DNA from 2 places in the Arthrobacter sp. Z4-13 genome. Region 2 is predicted to be linked to the other one. Evidence: predicted binding sites of a transcription regulator. Region 2 holds the regulator's gene; the other holds the start of a gene.

Region 1 (10,720 bases), 930 kb from region 2:
CCTCCAGCTGGTCGGAAATGGCGTAAATCATAAAAAACGAGACCACGAAGTAGAGTGCCTTGACCTGCCAGTCGTTCCGGATGCCGGTCACGGCAAACAGCGGAATGAGCCACACCACATACCAGGACTGGATCATGGGCGCCAGCAGGACAATCGCCGCGAACGCAAGGGTAAGCCGGCGGATCAGCCGGTCGTACTCACCCCTGAAGATCAGCCAGGCGGCGATGCCCACCGCCAGCAGCTTCCCGCCGTCGAACACCCAACCGGCGAGGACTAAGCCGTCCAGCCCGAACGAGTTGGCCAGTGAGGCGACCACCAGTCCGATCAGCCCCACTGGCGCGTACCAGATAAAGATGCTGCCCGGGGCCGAGAGCCCGTTGATCCAGCCGAAGCCAAAACCGTTGACCAGGCTCATGAGAACCAAAAGCCCCAGGCTCAGGGCGGCCGTCAGGCCCCAATAAGAAAACTTGCGCAACCAGCCCGCGTTCTTCCCGGCCCACAACAGACCGATGAAGGGCAGGAAAACAATGGTGATGGGTTTGACGGCGATCGAAAGCGTCACCAGGACGATGCCCCGGACAACGCGGCGCGTCGCTGAGTAGTACAGTCCGGCCAGCGCCAGCCCGATCATGAGGGCGTCGTTGTGGACACTGGCGATGAAATTGGTCAGGAAAAGGGGGTTGGCCGCCGTGAGCCACAGCGCCCGGTTGGGGTTGACCCCGTGCAGTTCGGCAAGTTTGGGCACATAGATCACGCAGAGGACCACCCCGGCAAGCGCCACCAGCCGGAACAGCATCACGCTGGTTTCGGGCTGGACGTTGGTGGCCCACACGATGAACTGCTCGATCCACAGGAACAACTGTCCGTAGGGAACGGGCGCCTCGGTCCACATCTTGTCCGCGCCCAGCTGGAAGTAGTTGGACAACGCCGAGATGCCGTTCTCGTACGGGTTGAAGCCCTCCACCATCAGGCGGCCCTGGCCGATGTACGCGTAGACGTCGCGGCTGAACAGCGGCACGCTGAACATCATGGGCAGCCCCCACGCGACCACGGCCATCAGGGTCGCCTTGCGGGATTCTTCTCCCCAGACACGGACACGCTGGCCCAGCCGGAGCCAGGCGCGGACCAGGAGCATCCCGCCTACGGCCAGCAAAACGATTGATAGGGCCACGCCGGCTGCTTCCGCACGCATCCAGATGAACAGCGGCATCCGCCGGAGTTCCGAGACCGGGGCCAGCCAGCCCACGCCCAGGGATCCGACCAGCATAAACATCGAGCCCGCGAATCCGGCCAGGAGCGGTGAGCGGGGATTGTCGACTTCGGCACCCACTGCTGCAGCAGTGTCCGCGGCCGCCAGTTCCCCGGCTGCAGGCACAGGCGCCGTCATCTCAGGATCGTCCAATCTCTTGGTCTGCGCTCTTGGGTTTGCGCGGTTCTGCCCGGCGGGCTCAATGGCCGGCCCAGGCTGGTTACAACTGCGGCAACGTGTCCCGCCGCGTATCCGAAATCCTAGCACCGGCGGGCAGCCGGAAGGTGTAACGGTAGGCTGGTCCGGTGCCTATATCTAACGAACGAATCGTCTGGATCGACTGCGAAATGACCGGCCTGGACATCAAGAATGACGCTTTGATCGAGGTGGCCGCCCTGGTCACGGACTCCGAACTGAACATCCTCGGCGACGGGGTGGACGTAGTGATCAAACCCGATGACGCCGCCCTGGCCCAGATGAACGACTTTGTCCGGGACATGCACACCAAGTCGGGGCTGCTCAAGGAACTCCCCCACGGCACCACCATGGCCGAAGCAGAGGCAGCAGTTATGGAGTACATCGAAAAATGGGTACCGGATCCGCGCAAGGCACCCCTGGGAGGCAACTCGGTAGGCACCGACCGTGTGTTCCTTTCGCGCGACATGCCGTCCGTGGTGGAACACCTGCACTACCGCGTGATCGATGTGAGCACCATCAAGGAGCTTTCGCGCCGCTGGTTCGCCAGGGCCTACTTCCAGTCGCCGGCAAAGAAGGGCGGCCACCGCGCCCTGGGAGACATCAAGGATTCCATCGATGAGCTCCGCTACTACCGTGAAGCTGTCTTTGTGCCGACGCCAGGACCCGACAGTGCCACAGCCCAGCAGATCGCAAAGCGCATCACTGCAGCTGCCGATGCCAAACAGCCTGAAGTGTAATCTGCGCCACGTTTGCGGGAAATATCAGAGAAATCGCCGAAAGTGGACAAAGCACCCCTCGGGAGCAGGTAAGCTATTTGAGTTGCCTTTCCAGGGAGCCGGTTCGCCGGTAAAGCTGCAGGGCACATGGTGGGCTTAGCTCAGTTGGCAGAGCGCCTGGTTGTGGTCCAGGAGGTCGCGGGTTCAACCCCCGTAGCTCACCCTCACAGGATGGTACTGACAGCCATCCAGCAAGGAGGCCGCACCGGATATCCGGTGCGGCCTCCTTTCTTTTGCACAAGATACCGCCGAAGGACCGTGAGATGACTGTTCTGCCAATCACCATCTGGGGAGAGCCCGTGCTGCACCGCAGGGCAACCGAGGTGGAAGTGTTCGACGACGAATTGCGGACCCTTATTGCGGACATGTTCGAAACGAACGATGCAGCCAACGGCGTGGGCCTTGCAGCCCCGCAGGTTGGCGTGGGCAAGCGGATTTTCGTCTACAAGTACGCCAACGACGACGGCGCTCCGCCCACCGGCGTGCTGGTCAACCCGGTCCTTACCCTGTCAAAAATCTCCGGGGCGGTTCCCGACCCCGATGAGGAAGAGGAAGGTTGCCTGTCCTTCCCCAGCGGGCAGTACCCGCTCAAGCGCGCAGAGTGGGCCCGGGTGGAGGGCTTTGACGGCCATGGCCAGCCTGTCAAGTTCGAGGCGACGGGTTGGTTCGCCCGCGTACTGCAGCACGAGTACGACCACCTTGACGGCAAGCTCTACGTCAACCGGCTGATGGACCGCTACGCGCGCAAGGCCATGAAGCAGGCCAAAAAGAACGGCTGGGGCGTTCCCGGGCTGACCTGGATGCCGGGCGTGGACCCGGACCCCTTCGGCCACTAGGTCCGACGGCGGCACGACGCCTGGCTGCCTCCACGCGGCGCGTGCGGGGTCAGTTGGCTGAAATAGTCTGCTGGTCCGGACAGGATCCGAGGACGCGCTTCATGGCGTCCTTTTCCGCCTCAGTAACCCACAGGCCGTAGGCTGCCTTGACGGAAATCTGGCGCGACACGTAGTGGCAACGGATCGACTTGTTCCTGGGGAGCCAGGTGGCGGCGTCGCCGGCGCTCTTCTGCTGGTTGGCCGGACCGTCCGCAGCGATGAGGTTCAGCGGATCGTTGGCGAGGCTTTGACGCTCCCCAGCCGTCAGGCCCTGGGCGCCCTTCTGCCACGCGTCTGCCAATGGAACCACATGGTCTATTTGAACGGCGCGGCTGCTTTCGGAGCCCCGGCGGAAGTCCACATACTGTCCCAGGTAGGGTTCCTGGAAGGAGCCGGCTGCCACCCGGCACTTCGAGCCTTTCATAAACACCACGGCCGTAAGGTCGCGGCGGAGGATGTCGTTGCGGGTATCACAGCCGTTGCGGTCCACGTCCTGCCAGGCCTGTCCGAAGGCCTCGCGGCTGTAGTTGTCCTTGGCGGCCCGCCCCTTCACGGTAAGCCCGTCCAGAGCGGAGAGTGCCGTTCCTGCAGGCACGGGATGCACCGGCGCAACGGGCTTCATCCAGGCAGGGTCAAAAACGGGAGCTTCCGTGGGCCCGGACGCGGCGGGCTCCGCTACGGCAAACTGGCCGGCGGTAAAAAACCAGCACAATGCTCCCAGGGCCGAGACGGCAGCAACTGCCAGGAGTGCCCACGCCTGCCGGGACCGGCGGCGGGCCCGTCGATAGGCGGACCAGCTCACGGTCATGGGGTTCCTGCCCTTCCGGTATCGTCATGCACCAGAAGAGCCTAGGACACCTGCCGGCCGTCCCGGCCGATATCCACAGTGTGGAGGGCGGGTGAAAGGCAGCGGGGAGCTATTGCTCCCGCATCACGCGCCGGAGGTCCTCCTCGGCGATGGCCAGGAGTCCCTCAAGCTGCCGCACCCGGTCCTCGCCGACGTCGCCCGCCTGGTAACCGGCCCGGGCGCCGTCAAGCAGCCGGCCGGCCTCTTTGTGGTTGGCCTTTGCCACGTCCAGGGCGTGTTCCAGGGTGGTTTCGTGCTGGAGCGTCGAATCTTTATCCATGGCACAAGTGTGGTCCCGTTTCCCGGCTGATTCCAGAGGAATCAGCCGGGAAATCCGGATGGCGCCGGGGTGGTGGGATCAGACGGAAATTGCGGCCAGGGCGGCGGCCGTTTCCTTGGCCGGGAAGGACGGCGGGTTCACGCCGGCCATTTCCTCCATGACGCGTACCACCTGGCAGCTGTAACCGAACTCGTTGTCGTACCAGACGTAGAGCACCAGGTTCTTTTCGTTGGAGATGGTGGCGAGGCCGTCAACGATGCCCGCACGGCGGGAGCCGACGAAGTCGGTGGAGACCACCTCGGGTGAGTCGATGTAGTCGATCTGCTTGCGCATGTCCGAGTGCAGCGACATCTCCCGCAGGTATTCGTTGACCTCGTCCTTGGTGGTTCCGTTTTCCAGGCTCAGGTTCAGGATGGCCAGGGAAACGTCGGGGGTGGGGACGCGGATGGAGCTGCCGGTGAGCTTGCCCAGCAGTTCCGGCAGGGCCTTTGCCACGGCCTTGGCGGCACCGGTTTCGGTGATCACCATGTTCAGCGCCGCCGAACGGCCACGGCGGTCACCCTTGTGGAAGTTGTCGATCAGGTTCTGGTCGTTGGTGAAGGAGTGGACCGTCTCGACGTGGCCGTGGACTACGCCGAACTTGTCGTTGATGGCTTTGAGGACCGGCGTGATGGCGTTGGTGGTGCAGGAGGCCGCGGACACGATCTGGTCGGTGTCCTCGATGGTGCGGTGGTTGATGCCGTGGACAATGTTCTTCAACTCGCCCTTGCCCGGGGCTGTCAGCAGCACCCGTGCCACACCCTTGCTCTGCAGGTGCTGGGACAGGCCTTCGGCGTCGCGCCAGCGGCCGGTGTTGTCCACCACCAAAGCGTTGCTGATGCCGTAGGCGGTGTAGTCGATGGTGGCGGGGTTGTCCGAGTAGATGACCTGCACCTGGACACCGTTGGCCGTGATGGTGTTGGCGGCCTCGTCAACCCGGATGGTGCCCTCGAAGGAACCGTGCACCGAGTCGCGGCGCAGCAGGCTGGCACGCTTGGACAGGTCGTTGTCCGAGCCCCTGCGCACAACGATCGCACGCAGCCGCAGGCCGTGGCCGCCGCCTGCCTTTTCAATCAGGAGGCGGGCCAGGAGCCGGCCGATGCGGCCAAAGCCGTACAGCACGACGTCGGTGCTGGTCCGGTCGTCACCGCCGCGCTTGCCCACGATCTCGGCAAGTTCCTCGCGAAGGAACTCCTCCAGGCTCGCGTCGCCACCCTCTTCCTTGAACTTCTGGTTCAGCCGGGCGATGTCGATTGCTGCCGCGCCGAGCTCCAGCCCGGCGAGGGTGTTCAGGAGCGGAGCGGTTTCCTCCAGCCGCAGCTCGTCCTTGCTCATCCGGCGCGCGAAGCGGTGCGCCTTGAGGATGTTCATGGTGGACTTGTTGATCAGGCTCCGGCCGTGGATGCTGGTCACCACGTTGTTTTCGCGGTACAGCCGGCCGATCACCGGAATCATGGCCTCGGCGAGGGCCTCCCGGCCCATCCACGTATCAAGACAAGAATCTGACGTCTGGCTCACAGAAATACCTTCCTCGGTTCAGCCGCGTACGTCCTCGTACGCGAATGTCGGCCACCTGATGATGTCCAGGGGCGCCGGCACCTGCGGGATTTGGCCCCCAGGCGCCTGGATGTGTGCAAAAGAAAACCGCCGGTTGCGAACGCAACTCCGGCGGAAGAACTCCTGCGTCCGTTATCCATTCTAAATTGGCTGACTGCTGTGGGGATGCTCGAGTCGCGTGAAATCACTCACACAGCAGTGTCGCACCCGGTCCATCAGTACCAGCGGCAGGGTCCAGCAGGCCCAAGGCGCCCAAGGCGCCCAAGGTCAAACCGGCTTAAGTGGATGGGTTGACCGATACGCCGGGTTCTGTGTTCCCGCGCCGTTGCCGGCACGGGAGTAGCGGCCATCCATCTACGAACGCCGTTGCCGGCGCCCTCCAGCGGCCTACCCGGACACTCGGGCGGGCAGCCCTCAAACGTGCCCTGTCTGGCCTTGCTCCGGGTGGGGTTTACCTAGCCTTCCCGGTCACCCGGGAAGCTGGTGGTCTCTTACACCACCGTTTCACCCTTACCTGGTTCGTGCCGCTTTCAAACCGGCGCGACCCAGGCGGTCTGTTTTCTGTGGCACTGGCCTGCGGGTTACCCCGAGTGGGCGTTACCCACCACCCTGCCCTGCGGAGCCCGGACGTTCCTCGAGCCACTTGCGTGACGCGCGGCCGCCTGGTCAACCCATCCGGGTCCAGTCTACCGGCGCCGTGCAGCTTTCCCTCCGCCGGTAGGATCGGACGGTGCTGATTCTGCTTCCCCCCTCTGAAGGCAAGACACCCGCGGTCCGTGGATCCGCCGTCGACTGGCCTTCGCTGAGCTTCCCGCAGCTGAACCCCTGCCGGGCCAAGGTGCTGGATGCGCTGGGTACGGTGAGCGCGCACGAGGACGCCCTCGCGTTGCTGGGGGTCGGGGCATCGCTGAAGGACGACGTCGACCGCAACACCCGGCTCCACGCTGAACCTGCCGCTCCGGCGCACCAAATCTACTCAGGGGTGCTTTACGACGCCCTGGGCTACAAAACACTGACCGCCGGCCAGCGCCGCAAGGCAGACGAGTCGGTACTCGTCATTTCGGCACTATGGGGCGCCATCCGCTTCGGCGACAATGTGCCTGCCTACCGGCTGTCCATGGGAACTGCACTGCCCGACGTCGGACGCCTGACCTCATTTTGGAAACCCCAGCTCTCTGACGCGCTGGCGGAAGCCGCTTCCGGGCATTTGCTGGTGGATTGCCGGTCAAGTACCTACACGGCAGCGTGGGCTCCCCCGGCGGCCCAAACCGTTGCCGTCAACGTCTTTACTGAGGTCAACGGGGTCCGGAAGGTAGTCAGCCACTTTGCGAAGCACACCCGCGGTGAGCTGGCGCGGCACCTCCTCGTGCGGCGCGGCAAGGCGCCGGAGACGCCCGCCCAGCTGCTCAAGGCAAGCCGCGAAAAGTGGGAAGCCGAGCTCGTGGAGGGTTCGGAGCGAAAGCCGCACGCGTTGAACATCCTCCTGCCGGGCTAATTGCCGCCCCTAGACCCACTCTTCCGAGCGAACCAGGATGGCGCCGGAGTCGGGGCAGAACACGATGTCGTCGGCGGCAGCTGCCTTGATTTCCGCGAGGTCGCCCGGGCTCAGCTTCATTCCCGAGGCCTCGGACGTACCGTGGAACAGCCGGGCAGCGCCCACCCCACGCTTGGCCAGGGTCTTTTCGTACACGGCCAGCATCCCGGCGTCGAGTGCGGCGGCGAATTCGGCGCGCCGGGCGCGGAGTCCGCCGGCTTCCGCCTCAACTTGGGCCAGGGCTGCATCCAGCTCTGCCCGGATGCTGCCGAAGGATCCCTGGATGTCGTCCACGATCCCCTGCTGTTTTGCCTGCCGGGCCCGGAGCAAGTCGAGCCGCTCCAGCACCTCGAGCTCCACGTCCTCCAGGTCCGAGCGCCGCTTGTTCAGGGAAGCAATGTCCTTCTGCAGAGCAACGAGATCCTTGGACAGGCCCGTCCCGCTGTTGAGCTTTGCCTCATCCCGTTCGATGCGCGAGGCCACCTGCTCCACGTCTGCCTCGGCGCGCTTCAGTTCTGCCTCGGCATCGTGCACAGCCACCTTCGCGGAGCCCAGCTCGCCGTTCGCGACGGACAGGGCAGCTTCGAGGTCCTTGATCCTGGGATCGTTCTCCAGTGCGCGGCGGCGGTTGGCGAGTGACTTTAGCCTGGCGTCCAGCCCCTGCAGCTCAAGCAACTTCAACTGTTCCGCCGGTGCTGCCTTCGCCACTGTTACCTCCGCTTGATCCATTCCGGCCGGAGCCGGGCACCTGAACGGCGCTTCCTAGACTCTAGCGCCTGGCCTGCTCCCCTGCCTCGCTGCGTCCCCACCGGCTCCCAAACCTCGCTGCGCTCGGCGTGGGTCCCTCGCCGGTGTGGGCCCTGCAACGGACCAAACCCCGCTGCGGGTCCGGCGGCGGACTTCGCACACCCGGGCTTAGCCCGGAGTCAGGATGAAGTCCCACGGATCGCTGTTGGTGGTGCTGACCTGGATTTCGACGTCGTGGCCCTGGTCAGCCAGGACGTTGCCCAGCGCTGCGGCTGCTGCCGGCAGCCACAGCCACTCGCTGGCGAAGTGAGATACGTCCACCAGGTAGGGCCGGCCGTTCAGGGCTGCCTCCCGTGCCTCGGACGCCGGGTGGTGGCGCAGGTCAGCGGTCACGTAGACGTCAGCGTTGCTGGCACGCACCTCATTGAACAGTGAATCCCCGGCGCCGCCGCAGACGGCAATCCGCCGTACCAGGCCATCCTTGTCGCCGGAGACCCGGACTCCCCCGGCAACGGAGGGCAGGATACCGAAGACACGCCCTGCAAAATCACCGAGCGTCATGGCCTCTGCCAGGTCGCCTACGCGCCCGATCCCCTCTTCCGGAAGGCCGTTGGCTGCCACGGTCAGGGGGGCGACGTCCTGCAGTCCCAGAGCGTCGGCAAGTACATCGGACACGCCCCCGACGGCGGAATCACCGTTGGTGTGCACGGTCAGGAGGGCGGTGCCGGATTCAATAAGCCGGTGAACGGCCCGGCCCTTGGGGGTGGTGGCAGCGACAGTGGTGACGCCCTTCAGGAGCAGCGGATGATGGGTGATCAGTAGCTCTGCGCCCCACTCCACCGCCTCCTCAATGACCTCAAGCGTGGGATCCACGGCAAACATCACACGGGTAACCGGAGCGGAGGGGTGCCCTGCCACCAGGCCAACCTCGTCCCAGTTTTCGGCCAGGGACTCAGGCCACAGTTCCTCAACTGCCAGGAGCAGGTCAGCCAGGGTGGGAGCCTCGGGCTGGCCGGCCGCGGCCTCCTCGCCGGCGGGGGCATCGCCGTCGTGATTCTCCTGGCCGGTAACGTCAGTGTCCACAGGTTCCATAGTCTTAGTTTTACCCCATCACGACGCCGGGACCCCACGTTTGAAGCGGCGCCGCAAACTGGCCCGGGAATCATCCCGTGCCGCGAACCATTGAAGAGGTCATGAAAACTTTTGTTTTGGGCGGAGGCTGCTTCTGGTGCCTCGACGCCGTCTACCAGAAGACCAAGGGTGTCACCACGGTGGTGTCCGGCTACACCGGCGGCCACGATCCCCACCCCGACTACTACTCGGTCTGCAACGGCACCACCGGCCATGCGGAGGTGGTGGCGGTGACGTTCGACGAGGACGTGATTCCGGCGGAGGTCATCCTGGACATGTTCTTCGCCCTGCACGATCCCACAACGCCCAACCGGCAGGGATACGACGTGGGCACGCAGTACCGCTCGTCCATGTTCTACGAGACCACCGAAGAGAAAATCCTGTTTGAGGAAGCCATCGACCGGAACCAGGCTTTGTGGGCGAACCCCATCGTCACCGAGGTCAGCCGGCTCCCCCGGTTCTACGTTGCCGAGGAATTCCACCAGAACTACTACGCCAAGCATCCCGAGCAAGGGTATTGCCAGGTGATCATCAACCCCAAGCTCGCCAAGGCCAGGAAATATTACTCTGCATGGCTTAACGCTTAGCGGGTGTTACGTGGCCTCGTTAGGCTGACCTCAGTATTCACCCCTGACGAGATAGGCGTATGTACATGGCACGGATCTATGACGATGTAACACAGCTGGTAGGCGGCACGCCGCTGGTCAGGCTCAACCGGCTCAGCGAGGGGCTGGATGCCACCGTCGCCGTAAAGCTTGAGTTCTACAACCCGGCCAACAGCGTCAAGGACCGCATCGGTGTGGCCATCGTTGATGCAGCGGAGAAGTCCGGTGCCCTGAAGCCCGGCGGAACCATCGTGGAAGGCACCTCCGGCAACACCGGCATCGCCCTGGCCATGGTGGGCGCTGCCCGCGGCTACAAGGTCATCCTGACCATGCCGGAGACCATGTCCACCGAGCGCCGGGTCATGCTGCGCGCTTTTGGTGCCGAAATTGTCCTGACGCCAGGCTCCGAGGGCATGCGCGGCGCCGTCGAGAAGGCCCAGGAAATTGTGGCCAACACCGAGAACTCCATCTGGGCCCAGCAGTTCGCCAACGAGGCCAACCCGGAGGTCCACCGCAACACCACGGCCGAGGAGATCTGGGCTGACACCGAAGGCGCCGTGGACATCTTCGTCGCCGGCGTCGGCACCGGCGGAACCGTCACCGGCGTCGGGCAGGTCCTGAAGGAACGCAAGCCCGGCGTCCAGATCGTGGCTGTGGAGCCCAAGGACTCCGCGATCCTCAACGGCGGCGCTCCCGGCCCGCACAAGATCCAGGGCATCGGCGCAAACTTCGTTCCCGAAATCCTGGACACCAATGTCTACGACGAGGTCCTGGACGCCACCCTCGAAGACTCGGTCCGCGTAGCCCGCGAGCTTGGTGTCAAGGAAGGCATCCTGGGCGGCATTTCCTCCGGCGCCATCGTATGGGGAGCCCTGGAACTGG
Region 2 (10,720 bases):
AGGTTCCGTTGACGGCGGGCTTGGAGAACTCCGTGCCATGGTGGTGGCCAGCAGCCCACTGCAGGTCTTCGTGCCGGAGTTCTCGCGGCTGTAGCCCCTGCCGGCTCCGGGCATCACTGCATAAGGCAGCTGCTGTTTCTTCGCAGGATTTTGGGGTAAGTTTCTTCTGCGGGCACGAGAAAACGGTTTCTCAGCCCGGCGAACAAGGAAGCAATGAAGAAACTCAGCAGGTTCAGCGTTTTCGGCTACGGTGCCGGCGATGCGGCCAACAGCATGATCATCAGTACCGGGAACATGTTCCTGCTCGTCTACTACACGGACGTAGCGGGGATCGGCGCAGCGGCGGCCGGAACACTGCTGCTTGTTGCGCGGGTCTTTAACGCCTTCACCGATATAGCGGCCGGCCGCATCGTGGACCGCGTTTCGAGCAAGCGGTGGGGAAAGTTCCGCCCGTTCCTGATGTTCGGCTTCATCCCCCTGCTGCTGAGTGTGGCGGTGTTCCACGTTCCGGATGTCGACCCGTCCCTGAAGCTGCTGTACGCGTACTGTACCTACGCGCTGGTGTGTGTCACGTACAGCATGGTTAATGTGCCTTACGGGTGCTTGGTGGGGGCCATGACGCAGGACGCCAAAGAACGCGCCAGGCTCGGTGGGGCACGGACCATCGGCGGCCTCTCGGTCGGCGCGACCCTTGGGTTTTTCATTGCACCGCTCCTCGGTGCCGGCCAGGACATGCAGCAGATCTTCACCTGGCTCACTATCACTTTCGCCGTCGTTGGCTCACTGCTCTATTGCTTTACCGGCATGGTTTGTGTTGAGCAGGTCCCCGGCAGCATCCCCAAGATCACCCTTCGCCAGAGCGTGGCAGCCCTGAAGGCAAATTCCCCGCTGGTGATCCTCTGCGTGAGTTCCGTCCTTTTCGTTACCGGAACTTCTGCCACCGGCGCTTCCCAGTTCTACTACCTCCGCGATGTCCTCTCCCGGGTGGACCTCTTCCCCGTCATGGCCACCGCCCAAGTGGTGATCACGCTGACGCTGGCTGTCCTGATGCCGCTTCCCGTGGCGCGATGGGGCAAGCGGGCTGTCTACGGCGTTGGCGGCGGATTCGGGGCGGTGGGCGGCGTGCTGGTTTTCCTGGCCCCCGCGGACATGCCATTGCTCGGACTGGCGGGCCTCGTGCTGGGGCTCCTGGCTTCGGCTTCGGTCAGCATCGTGACGTGGGCCCTGATTGCCGACACTGTGGAATACGGGGAGTGGAAAACGGGAGTCCGGGTCCAGGGAATCAACTACGCGCTCCTGGCCGCCACCCGGAAGCTCGGCATGGGGTTCGGAGCCGCCGTCGTTGCCTTCTCACTCGCCTGGGGAGGCTATGTTTCGGGTACTGCGGAGCAATCTGATGCAGCCACCCTCGCCATCCGGGCTGCGGCGGGTCTGCTGCCCGGGGCCCTGGTTCTGGCATCGGTAGGGATCATGTACTGGTACCGGCTGACAGACCAAAAGCACGCGGAGCTCGTGGCCACCTTGTCGCGCGATGCAACGTAACACTTTGCGGCCACGGCGGCCTGCGGTTATGGTTCATGGCATGACAAACCGTTGGTATGCGTATTTTTCGTTGGCTCTGGAGGGGCCCGCGTCTAACTGACACGCATCCAACTTTCCTTCAGAGCCAACAGGGCAGAGATCATTCTCTGCCCTTCGCCGTTTCTCCGGCGGGTTCTGACTGGGCCCGCTTCCCATCTGGAACAGGACCCGAACATGAGCACCGCAACAGCCACCGCAAGCACCACCGCCGGCAACCCCCGTAGGGAATCCACGGCAAAATCGACGTCGAACCTGCGCGTCAGCGAGTTCACTGCGCTGCCCACTCCGCAGGAAATCATCGCCGAACTGCCGTTGGACGCCCGGGTGGCAGACGTCGTCGAACGCGGACGTGATGAAGTCCGCGCCATCATGGACGGCGTGGACGACCGCCTCCTGGTGATTGTGGGGCCGTGCTCCATCCACGACCCCAAGGCCGGACTGGAGTACGCCCGGCGGCTGGTCAGCGAGGCTGAAAAGCACAAGGAAGACCTGCTGATCGTCATGCGGACCTACTTCGAGAAGCCCCGCACCACCGTGGGCTGGAAGGGCCTGATCAACGATCCGCGGCTGGACGGCAGCCACGATATGGTCACCGGACTCCGGACGGCACGGCACTTCCTGCGGCAGGTCAACGCGCTCGGCCTTCCTACCGCCACCGAATTCCTCGAGCCCATCAGCCCGCAGTACATGGCGGACCTCATCTCCTGGGGCGCCATCGGGGCCCGCACCACCGAGAGCCAGATCCACCGGCAGCTCGCCTCCGGCCTCTCCATGCCCATTGGCTTCAAGAACGGGACCGACGGCGACCTCCAGGTAGCCATCGACGCCTGCGGTGCGGCCGCGGCGGCCCAGGCTTTCCTTGGCATTGACGGCGACGGCCGGGCCGCGCTGGTGGCCACCGCGGGGAACCCTGACGCCCACGTCATCCTCCGCGGCGGCCGCAAGGGACCCAACTACTCTGCCGCCGACGTCGAGGCCGCTTCGGCGAAGCTTGCGGGCAAGCAGCTGAACCCGCGCCTTATCGTTGACGCCAGCCACGCGAACAGCGGCAAGAGCCACCACCGCCAGGCCGAGGTCGCGCTGGAGATCGGCGCCCAGCTCGAGGACGGCGGGGCTTCGGCGCAAGCCATCGCCGGAGTCATGCTGGAAAGCTTCCTGGTGGGCGGCGCGCAGAACCTCGATGTTACCGAGCACGCGGCCGGCCGACCGGAGCTTCTGTACGGGCAGAGCGTCACGGACGCGTGCATGGACTGGGAGGTTTCGGTCTCGGTGCTGGACCAGCTGGCCGCATCCGCGCGCAAGCGCAGGAGGTGAGCGGGGACTGGGAACGAAGGAGCAAATAGGGGGACCGTACTACTTTCACTTCTGCCACAGGAACATCTAGAGTATCTAGATAGGTGGATGGCTCAGCATCGGAACACCGCATTGGCACGTACCTGGGGTCACTGTTGTCCATCCGTCAGCAAAGGAAAATAGGGAAATGTCGGCAGAACAGAACTTCTCCAACGCGAAGTTCCTGACCGTGGCGGAAGTAGCCCAGGTCATGCGCGTCTCCAAAATGACTGTCTATCGGCTGGTCCACTCCGGCGACATGCCGGCAGTGCGATTCGGCCGCTCCTACCGGGTACCCGAAACCGCCGTGGAGCAGTACCTCAAGGGTGCTGTGGTGGAGGGCCACACGGAAACCGCCTGAGGCCTTACGTCCCATTCGCCGTGTTTTCGCCGGTGGGAGCCGCTGCGGTCAGAAGCCGCTCCTGATAAGCGGTACCCTGTTAAGGAACGTTTTACGTCATTGTAAGAATCTGTCAGTTGTTCAGTTCGTAGCTCTGTCCACGAACACTTTCCATCAGACAGGTACTGCATCTAGTTTGTAAGGAACTTTCGTGGGTTCAGTTATTAAGAAGCGTCGCAAGCGTATGGCCAAGAAGAAGCACCGCAAGCTGCTTCGCAAGACCCGTCACCAGCGCCGCAATAAGAAGTAGAGATACTTCGAACAGCGTAGAAATGCCCGTCGCCTTCCAAGGCGGCGGGCATTTCGTCGTCCAGGCTGCTACCTAGTTGCGCGGGCCCCGGAAGCGGGCGAAGCCTTTCCAGAGTCCGTAGACGGCGCCGCAGGCGGTGGCTGTCTTCAGGCCGAAGGTGGCCGCGCGGCGGCCTGCGCGGAAGTCGTAGACCGGCCAGTTGTGGTCGCGGGCGTGGCGGCGGAGGCGGGCGTCCGGGTTGATGGCCACAGGGTGGCCCACCAGGGTGAGCAGCGGAATGTCGTTGTAGGAGTCGCTGTAGGCCCAGCAGCGTTTGAGGTCCAGCTCCTCGGCGTCGGCGATTGCCTGGACGGCCAGGGCTTTGGCGGAGCCGTGCAGGATGTCTCCCACCAGTCGGCCGGTGTACATGCCCTCGGAAATCTCCCCGACAGTACCCAGCGCTCCGGTGAGCCCCAGCCTGGTTGAAATCACGGTGGCAACTTCGATAGGGGTTGCCGTCACCAGCCAGACGCGCCGTCCCACGCGCAGGTGCTGCTCGGCCAGGGCTTTGGCGCCCGGCCAGATCCGGGAGGCAATCATCTCGTCGTAGACTTCTTCGCCGAGGGCCTTGATGTCTTCCACCGTGATGCCGGCGGCCAGTGTGAGTGCGGAATCCCGGACCGCGTGGACGTCGTCCATGTTTTCCCCGCGTGCCACGAACTTGAACTGCTTCCACGCGAATCCGGCGGCCTGGGCAAGCGTGAAGGCGCCGCGCTGGTGCATCTTGCGGGCAACATGGAAGAGGCTGGCGCCACGCATGAGGGTGTTGTCCACGTCGAAAAACGCCGCCTCGCCGGGCTGCGGCGCCGCAACCGGCTTGGTGACTACGGCGACGTATTTCTCCTCGGGCATAAAGCTGAGTCTAGTCAATCCAGTCCCTGGACACCGTCGGCGTCGCGGGCCACAGTCAACGGGGCTACGGTTAAGGCATGGCTACACCGCGCGTCGTCCTGATCACCAAAGCTGACTGCCACCTTTGCGAAGAAGCGCGCGACGCCGTCGGACGCGTTACTGCCTCGCTGGGCCTTCAGTGGACGGAAGAGCTGGTGGACCACCGGCCGGAGCTGCGGGACCGCTACGCCGAAGAAATCCCGGTGGTGCTGGTGGACGGGGTGCAGCGCGACTTCTGGAAAATTGATGAGACCCGGCTGCAACGCGTGCTTCAGCGGGCCATGGCCCAATAAGGAGCAGCGCCCGTGACCACGGATGTTATGTGGCCGGCTGCTTTGTTGGCATCGGCCGGAGGGCTCTAGAGTGGAGTCACAACGCGATGCGAGGGAGGGGCTGGTGGCTTCGCTGGATCCAACTCCCCAGGCTGTCCCGGATTTTCCGGATGCCACGGGTACGCCAGCCAAACAGATTCCGCCCGCAGCGGTGGCCCGGCTGACGCTCTATCTGCGTGCCCTGAACACCCTGCTCGCCGAGGGAGTGGAGCGCGTCTCCTCTGAGTCCCTCGCTGAAGCCTCAGGCGTCAGCTCCGCCACACTGCGCAAGGACCTGTCCCATGTGGGCTCTTACGGTACGCGCGGCGTCGGCTACGAAGTGCAGTACCTCAGCCGTCACATCGCGGCGGCGCTGGGGCTGACGCACGATTGGAAGGTCGCCATCGTGGGCGCCGGCAACCTCGGCAAGGCCCTGGCGCGGTACGGCGGATTCGAATCCCGGGGATTCGACGTCGTGGCCATCTTTGACGCCGACCAGATGGTGGTAGGCAATGAAGTGGGGTGGCTGCGCGTCAGCGACGTGGCTGACCTGGAAACAGTGCTGCACCGCACCGGAGCGAATATGGTGGTGCTGGCGCTGCCGGCCGCCGTGGCGCAGGATGTCTGCGACCGTGTGGTGGCCGCTGGTGTGCGCAGCGTCCTGAGCTTCGCCCCCGTGATGCTCCAAGTGCCGGAGGGAGTCAATCTCCGCAAGGTGGACATGGCTACTGAGCTGCAGATCCTGGCCTACCACGCACAGCGGGCGCAGGCCCCGGGGCAGACCGCCTAGGGTCCAGGCGGTTCCGGGACCCACGCCCGCAGGTGTGGGAAGTGAATAAATTTACCGGCCGTAGGGGTTACCCAAGCCGCCGCCGTAAGGGTTGGCGAAGGGCTGCTGCTTCCGGAAGTACGGGGCAGCCGCCGGCAGGTACAGCAGCACGATGGCGGCGATCCCCAGGAGCGTGCCCACGGTCCCAATGCTGGGAGGGCCGAAGAGGCCGAAGATGGACAGCGCCGCGAACACGGTGCCAAGGATACGTGCCCAGTTCTTGCCCTTGCGGATGAAGAAGGCCACCAGCAGGTAGAGTCCCGCGCCGAGGATCGCGAACACCACCAGCGTGCCGGCGATGACGCCCTGGATGTCCTCGTACGTGACGCCCGCTCCGCTACCCTCCATTTGCTGCTCAAAGGCCTGGCGGAATACCGGGTCGTCCAGCTGGGTGAGTCCGGTGAGCATGGAGATGACGAAGATCGCAGCTGAGGCGATCAGCAGCCAGAACGAGATGTTGACCAGCTGCGGCACCCCGTTGCTGCCCGTGGGCTGCGGCTGCTCCGAGGGGTACTGCGCATACGGGGACTGGCCGTAAGGCTGCTGTCCGTATGGCTGCTGGCCAAAGCCCGGGGCCTGCGGCGGGTTCTGGCCGGACTGCGGAGTGTTATCCCCGTACTGGGGGGCGCCGGACTGGCCGTACTGCGGAGCGTTCTGTCCGTACTGCGGAGCGTTCTGTCCGTACTGCGGCGGGTTCTGTCCGTACTGCGGAGCGTTCTGTCCGTACTGCGGCGGATTCTGCCCGTACTGCGGGGCGTTTTCCCCGTAGCGCGGCTGCTGGTTGCCCTGCTCCGGATCGTTGGGCACGGGAGGCGGGACGGGAGGATTACTCATGAGCTGTCCTTTGGCATGTCGGGGTTCTGGTAGGCTGCCGGGTTTCGGTCCTGTGCCCTACCCCCAGCATGGCTTAAGTCCACCGTACCCCCGGACTGGCGGCAGATGAGTCATTCCAGGGAGGTATTCGTCCCCTGTTTGGCGGTTGCCCCGCTAGCCTTTATTCCTGACCGCTGCGAACCAGGCCTGCGAGTTGGGCAGCCAGAGCAGGACCGTTGCTGCGAGGCTGATCAGGAAGCCTGCCCAGTTGCCGCCCTGGCCAACGCGCATCGCCAGGTTGGCCAGGGCGAGGAGCAGGGTGACGCCTGTCAGGACTGTGAGGGCAAGCCGTGCCCACTGCTTTCCCTCTTTCATCTTCAGCGCAAAGACGATCTGAGCGGCGCCCACAGCCGCAGCCAGCAGCATAAGCAACAGAACCAGCGCAGCCGCACCGGGCGCCGCGGCGAAAAGCACCAGCGAGGCAAGCATGCCGAGCATTCCGCCCAGGAGGCCGAGGATCCCGCCCAGGAACCAGATCCAGTACGAGACCTTGATCTCGGTGGGAAGGTTCGCCACCGAGAACATGCCGGCAAAACCATTGCGGGGCCTCGTGCTGTCGAAGTTGCTCATGGGCATCACTGTAGCCCTGCGCGCTTGCACGGGACTCGTTAAAAGGGCGGCACCCCGGCACTGGCTTAAGCCGGTGCCGGGGTGCCTTGAATCAGGTGCGCCGAATGAAGCGCACTGAATCAGGGGCAGGAACTAGGCTGCGGGAGCAATGAAGGCGAGTTCGAGGTTGATGGCAACCTTGTCGCTCACCAGGACGCCGCCGGTCTCGAGGACAGCGTTCCAGGTCAGGCCGAAGTCCTTGCGGCTGATGGTGGTCTCTGCGGAAACGCCGGCGCGGGTGTTGCCGAACGGGTCCACGGCCACGCCGTTGAACTCGGTCTCCAGTGTGACCGGGCGGGTGACACCCTTGATGGTGAGGTCGCCGGTCAGTTCGTAGCTGTTGCCCTTGGACACCAGGCCGTTGGAGATGAAGGACATCTCGGGGAACTTCTCAACATCGAAGAAGTCCTCGCCCTTGACGTGGCCGTCGCGGTTGGCGTCGCCGGAGTCGAAGCTGGCGGTGTTGATGGTGGCGGCGATCTTGGAATCGGCCACGTCCTGGCCGAGTTCCAGGGTTGCTGCTGCTTCCTTGAACTGGCCGCGGACCTTGCTGATGCCTGCGTGGCGTACGGTGAAGCCGATCTCGCTGTGCGAGTTGTCCAGGGTCCAGGTGCCGGTGGTGACGTCTGCGGGAAGTGCCATGATGTTGCTCCTTAGGGTGTTACCTGTTTGTCGGGTCGGTGTTGAACCTTCATCTGTTGAAGTCTCAACTAACTGCTGCATCTACTATAAACATGCATTTGCATCTTTTGTTCCCCCCTTCGGAACATTTCTTCAAAAACTTCAGTTCTACTGGATGTAGAAGATTTCGGATCGCACGCCATCTTTGAGAAACTGGTAAACATGCCCCAAGCCACTGTCCATCTGCTCCGCCACGGCGAGGTCCATAATCCTGAAGGCGTTTTGTACGGAAGGCTGCCCGAATTCCACCTTTCCGAGCTGGGGCAGGAGATGGCGCGTACCCTCGCAGAACATTTCCGGCAGCGCGCCGAAAGTGGGGCCCGCATCACCTACCTGGCCGCCTCGCCGCTGGACCGTGCGCAGGAAACTGCCCGGCCGACGTCGGACGCCCTGCATCTGCAAATCCACACGGAGCGGCGGATCATCGAGGCAGAGAACTACTTCGAGGGCATGAAGGTCACCAAGGCCGAACTGCGCAGGCCAAAGCACTGGCCGCGGCTGGTCAACCCCCTCCGGCCATCGTGGGGCGAGCCCTACAAGCAGCAGGCGGCAAGGGTTATGGAAGCGGCCCAGGAGGCCCGCCTTCGCGCCATTGAGCTGGCTGACGGCGACTTCGGGGCAGAGGGGCCCGAAGCAATCATGGTCAGTCATCAGCTTCCTATCTGGGCCACCCGGCTCAGCGCCGAAGGCAAACCTCTGTGGCACGATCCGCGCAAGCGTGAGTGCACCCTGACCTCCATAACGTCGCTGGTGTTCGACGACGACGGCGCACTTGTGCGCGTCACGTACAGCGAGCCAGCGGCGTCCCTTCTTCCCGGTGCTGCCACCACCCCTGGAGCCTAGAAGTGACTGACAGTTTTACCAACAAGGGCCGGCCGGGCCTGCCCCTCACCTCCCGCCGCAGCGTGCTCGCTGCCGGGGGCCTCGCCCTGACCGCGCTCACCCTGGGCCTTTCGGCATGTGCCCAGGAAGATGCCCTCGCCGAGCAGGCCAGGGCCGGGGACAACAAAAACTACGTGGCCGGTGACGGCTCCGTCACCGAGTTCGCCGCGGCCGACCGCAAGTCCGCCCTCCAGATCAACGGCACGCTGTTCAACGGTACGGTGGTTGCGCCCACCGACCTCCAGGGCAAGGTCACCGTCCTGAACTTCTGGTTCGCCGCCTGCGCCCCCTGCAGGGTAGAGGCACCCATCCTTGAAGAGCTGCACCAGGAATTCAAGCCACAGGGCGTGCAGTTCTTCGGCGTCAACCTGCGGGACGAGAAGGCCACCGCGGAAGCCTTCGACAAGTCCTTCAACCTGACCTACCCCAGCTTCGACGACAAGGACGGCGGCGTCCTGCTGGCGGTTTCCGGGCTGGTTCCCCCCGGCGCCGTCCCCACCACCCTGGTGCTGGACAAGCAGGGGCGGGTGGCCTCCCGCGTCCTGGGCGAAATCCAAAAGGGCACGCTGAAGGCCCTCATCGCTGCCGCTGTGGCTGAGTAGCCGTGAACAGCCCCTTCGCCGAAGCCATCCTCAACGGCTCGCTCCTCCTTGCCATTCCCGTGGCGCTGCTGGCCGGACTGGTCTCCTTCCTGTCTCCCTGCGTCCTGCCGCTGGTACCCGGCTATCTGGGTTACGTCACCGGGCTAAGCGGCGTGGACCTGGAGAAGCAAAAGCGTGGCCGTATGCTGGCGGGGATCGGGCTGTTCGTGCTGGGCTTCTCCGTGATCTTTGTTCTCCTCGGCGGTGCGTTCGGGCAATTGGGTACCCTGCTCACCGGCTCGCAGAACGCCTGGATTACCCAGGTGCTGGGCCTCCTGGTGATCGTGATGGGCGTGGTGTTCATGGGCGGCTTCAGCTGGCTGCAGCGGGACGCCAAAATCCACGCCAAGCCGCCGGCCGGCCTGTGGGGAGCGCCGCTCCTGGGCCTCACGTTCGGGCTGGGCTGGGCCCCGTGCATCGGGCCCACCTATTCAGCGGTCCAGCTCCTGAGCCTTTCCGGCGGCTCGTCCGCCGCCAAGGGTGCGTTCCTTGCGTTCGTCTACAGCCTCGGGCTGGGAATCCCCTTCCTGCTCATCGCACTGGCGCTCCGCCGCGGGATGGGCGTCATGGCGTTCTTCCGCAAGCACCGCCTGGCCATCCAGCGCATTGGCGGCGGCATCCTGGTGGTCCTTGGGCTGCTCATGGCCAGCGGCGTCTGGGGGACCTGGGTGACCGGGCTGCAGTACTGGTTCCAAACCGATGTGAAATTGCCGATCTGATGAGCGAGCGCGTGAACGTAGACAAGAAAACTTCCGCCCCGGCCGGTGGCCATGAGCCCGGCGGCAAGATATCAGAGGCCAAGGCTGAAACAGCGCTCCCGGCCCTGGGGCCGATGGGCATGCTCCGCTGGGCATGGACCCAGCTGACCAGCATGCGCACCGCTTTGTTCCTGCTGCTGCTCCTGGCCGTCGCGGCAGTCCCGGGCTCGCTGTTCCCGCAGCGCCCGGCCAATCCCTCAGTGGTCACCCAGTACATCAAGGACAACCCGGATTACGGCAAGCTGCTGGACACCCTGCAGCTGTACGACGTCTACTCCTCGGCGTGGTTCTCGGCCATCTACCTCCTGCTGTTCATCTCCCTGATCGGCTGCGTGGTGCCCCGGGCCATCGCCCACTACAAGGCGATGCGCTCCCAGCCGCCGCGGACCCCCAAACGCCTGTCCCGCCTCCCGGAGTACGGCACCCTGGTGATTCCGGCCGACGCCGGGATCCCGGCGGCGGCGGCCATCACCAGCGCCGCCGGGGTGCTGAAGAAGCGCGGCTACCGCGTTGAGGTCCGGGACAGCGGCGGCGAGCGTCCCTCGCTGGGCGCCGAGCGAGGTTTCGCAAAGGAAGTGGGGAACCTGGTCTTCCACACGTCCCTGATCGGGGTGCTGGTATCCGTGGCCGTTGGCGGCCTTTT

What was found. The regulator Rex, encoded in region 2, represses fermentation and respiration genes when NADH is low (regulators of the CRP and FNR family bind a similar motif). The targets are predictions, from matches to a motif close to CTTGTGAANNNNTTCACAAG.
Region 1: the regulator Rex is predicted to act here: its motif matches at 5,997-6,016, upstream of M1E07_RS12210 (glyceraldehyde-3-phosphate dehydrogenase).

What each region holds. Positions count from the first base shown of each region.
Region 1 covers NZ_CP096459.1:2,257,488-2,268,207, forward strand. Annotated here, with positions in the region: gene mptB (polyprenol phosphomannose-dependent alpha 1,6 mannosyltransferase MptB) at 1-1,387, opposite strand, end outside; gene orn (oligoribonuclease) at 1,555-2,184, shown strand; tRNA gene M1E07_RS12190 (tRNA-His) at 2,314-2,386, shown strand; gene def (peptide deformylase) at 2,487-3,059, shown strand; gene M1E07_RS12200 (HNH endonuclease family protein) at 3,109-3,906, opposite strand; gene M1E07_RS12205 (hypothetical protein) at 4,016-4,225, opposite strand; gene M1E07_RS12210 (glyceraldehyde-3-phosphate dehydrogenase) at 4,304-5,782, opposite strand; RNA gene rnpB (RNase P RNA component class A) at 6,104-6,495, opposite strand; gene M1E07_RS12220 (YaaA family protein) at 6,552-7,316, shown strand; gene M1E07_RS12225 (zinc ribbon domain-containing protein) at 7,326-8,063, opposite strand; gene M1E07_RS12230 (Nif3-like dinuclear metal center hexameric protein) at 8,271-9,194, opposite strand; gene msrA (peptide-methionine (S)-S-oxide reductase MsrA) at 9,296-9,820, shown strand; gene cysK (cysteine synthase A) at 9,886-10,720, shown strand, end outside.
Region 2 covers NZ_CP096459.1:3,183,451-3,194,170, reverse strand. Annotated here, with positions in the region: gene M1E07_RS16525 (rhamnulokinase) at 1-94, shown strand, start outside; gene M1E07_RS16520 (glycoside-pentoside-hexuronide (GPH):cation symporter) at 214-1,542, shown strand; gene M1E07_RS16515 (3-deoxy-7-phosphoheptulonate synthase) at 1,756-2,895, shown strand; gene M1E07_RS16510 (helix-turn-helix domain-containing protein) at 3,062-3,274, shown strand; gene M1E07_RS16505 (30S ribosomal protein bS22) at 3,465-3,563, shown strand; gene M1E07_RS16500 (HAD family hydrolase) at 3,636-4,454, opposite strand; gene M1E07_RS16495 (glutaredoxin family protein) at 4,532-4,786, shown strand; gene M1E07_RS16490 (redox-sensing transcriptional repressor Rex) at 4,890-5,594, shown strand; gene M1E07_RS16485 (Yip1 family protein) at 5,646-6,467, opposite strand; gene M1E07_RS16480 (hypothetical protein) at 6,621-7,076, opposite strand; gene M1E07_RS16475 (YceI family protein) at 7,209-7,757, opposite strand; gene M1E07_RS16470 (histidine phosphatase family protein) at 7,959-8,639, shown strand; gene M1E07_RS16465 (TlpA family protein disulfide reductase) at 8,642-9,280, shown strand; gene M1E07_RS16460 (cytochrome c biogenesis CcdA family protein) at 9,283-10,038, shown strand; gene resB (cytochrome c biogenesis protein ResB) at 10,038-10,720, shown strand, end outside.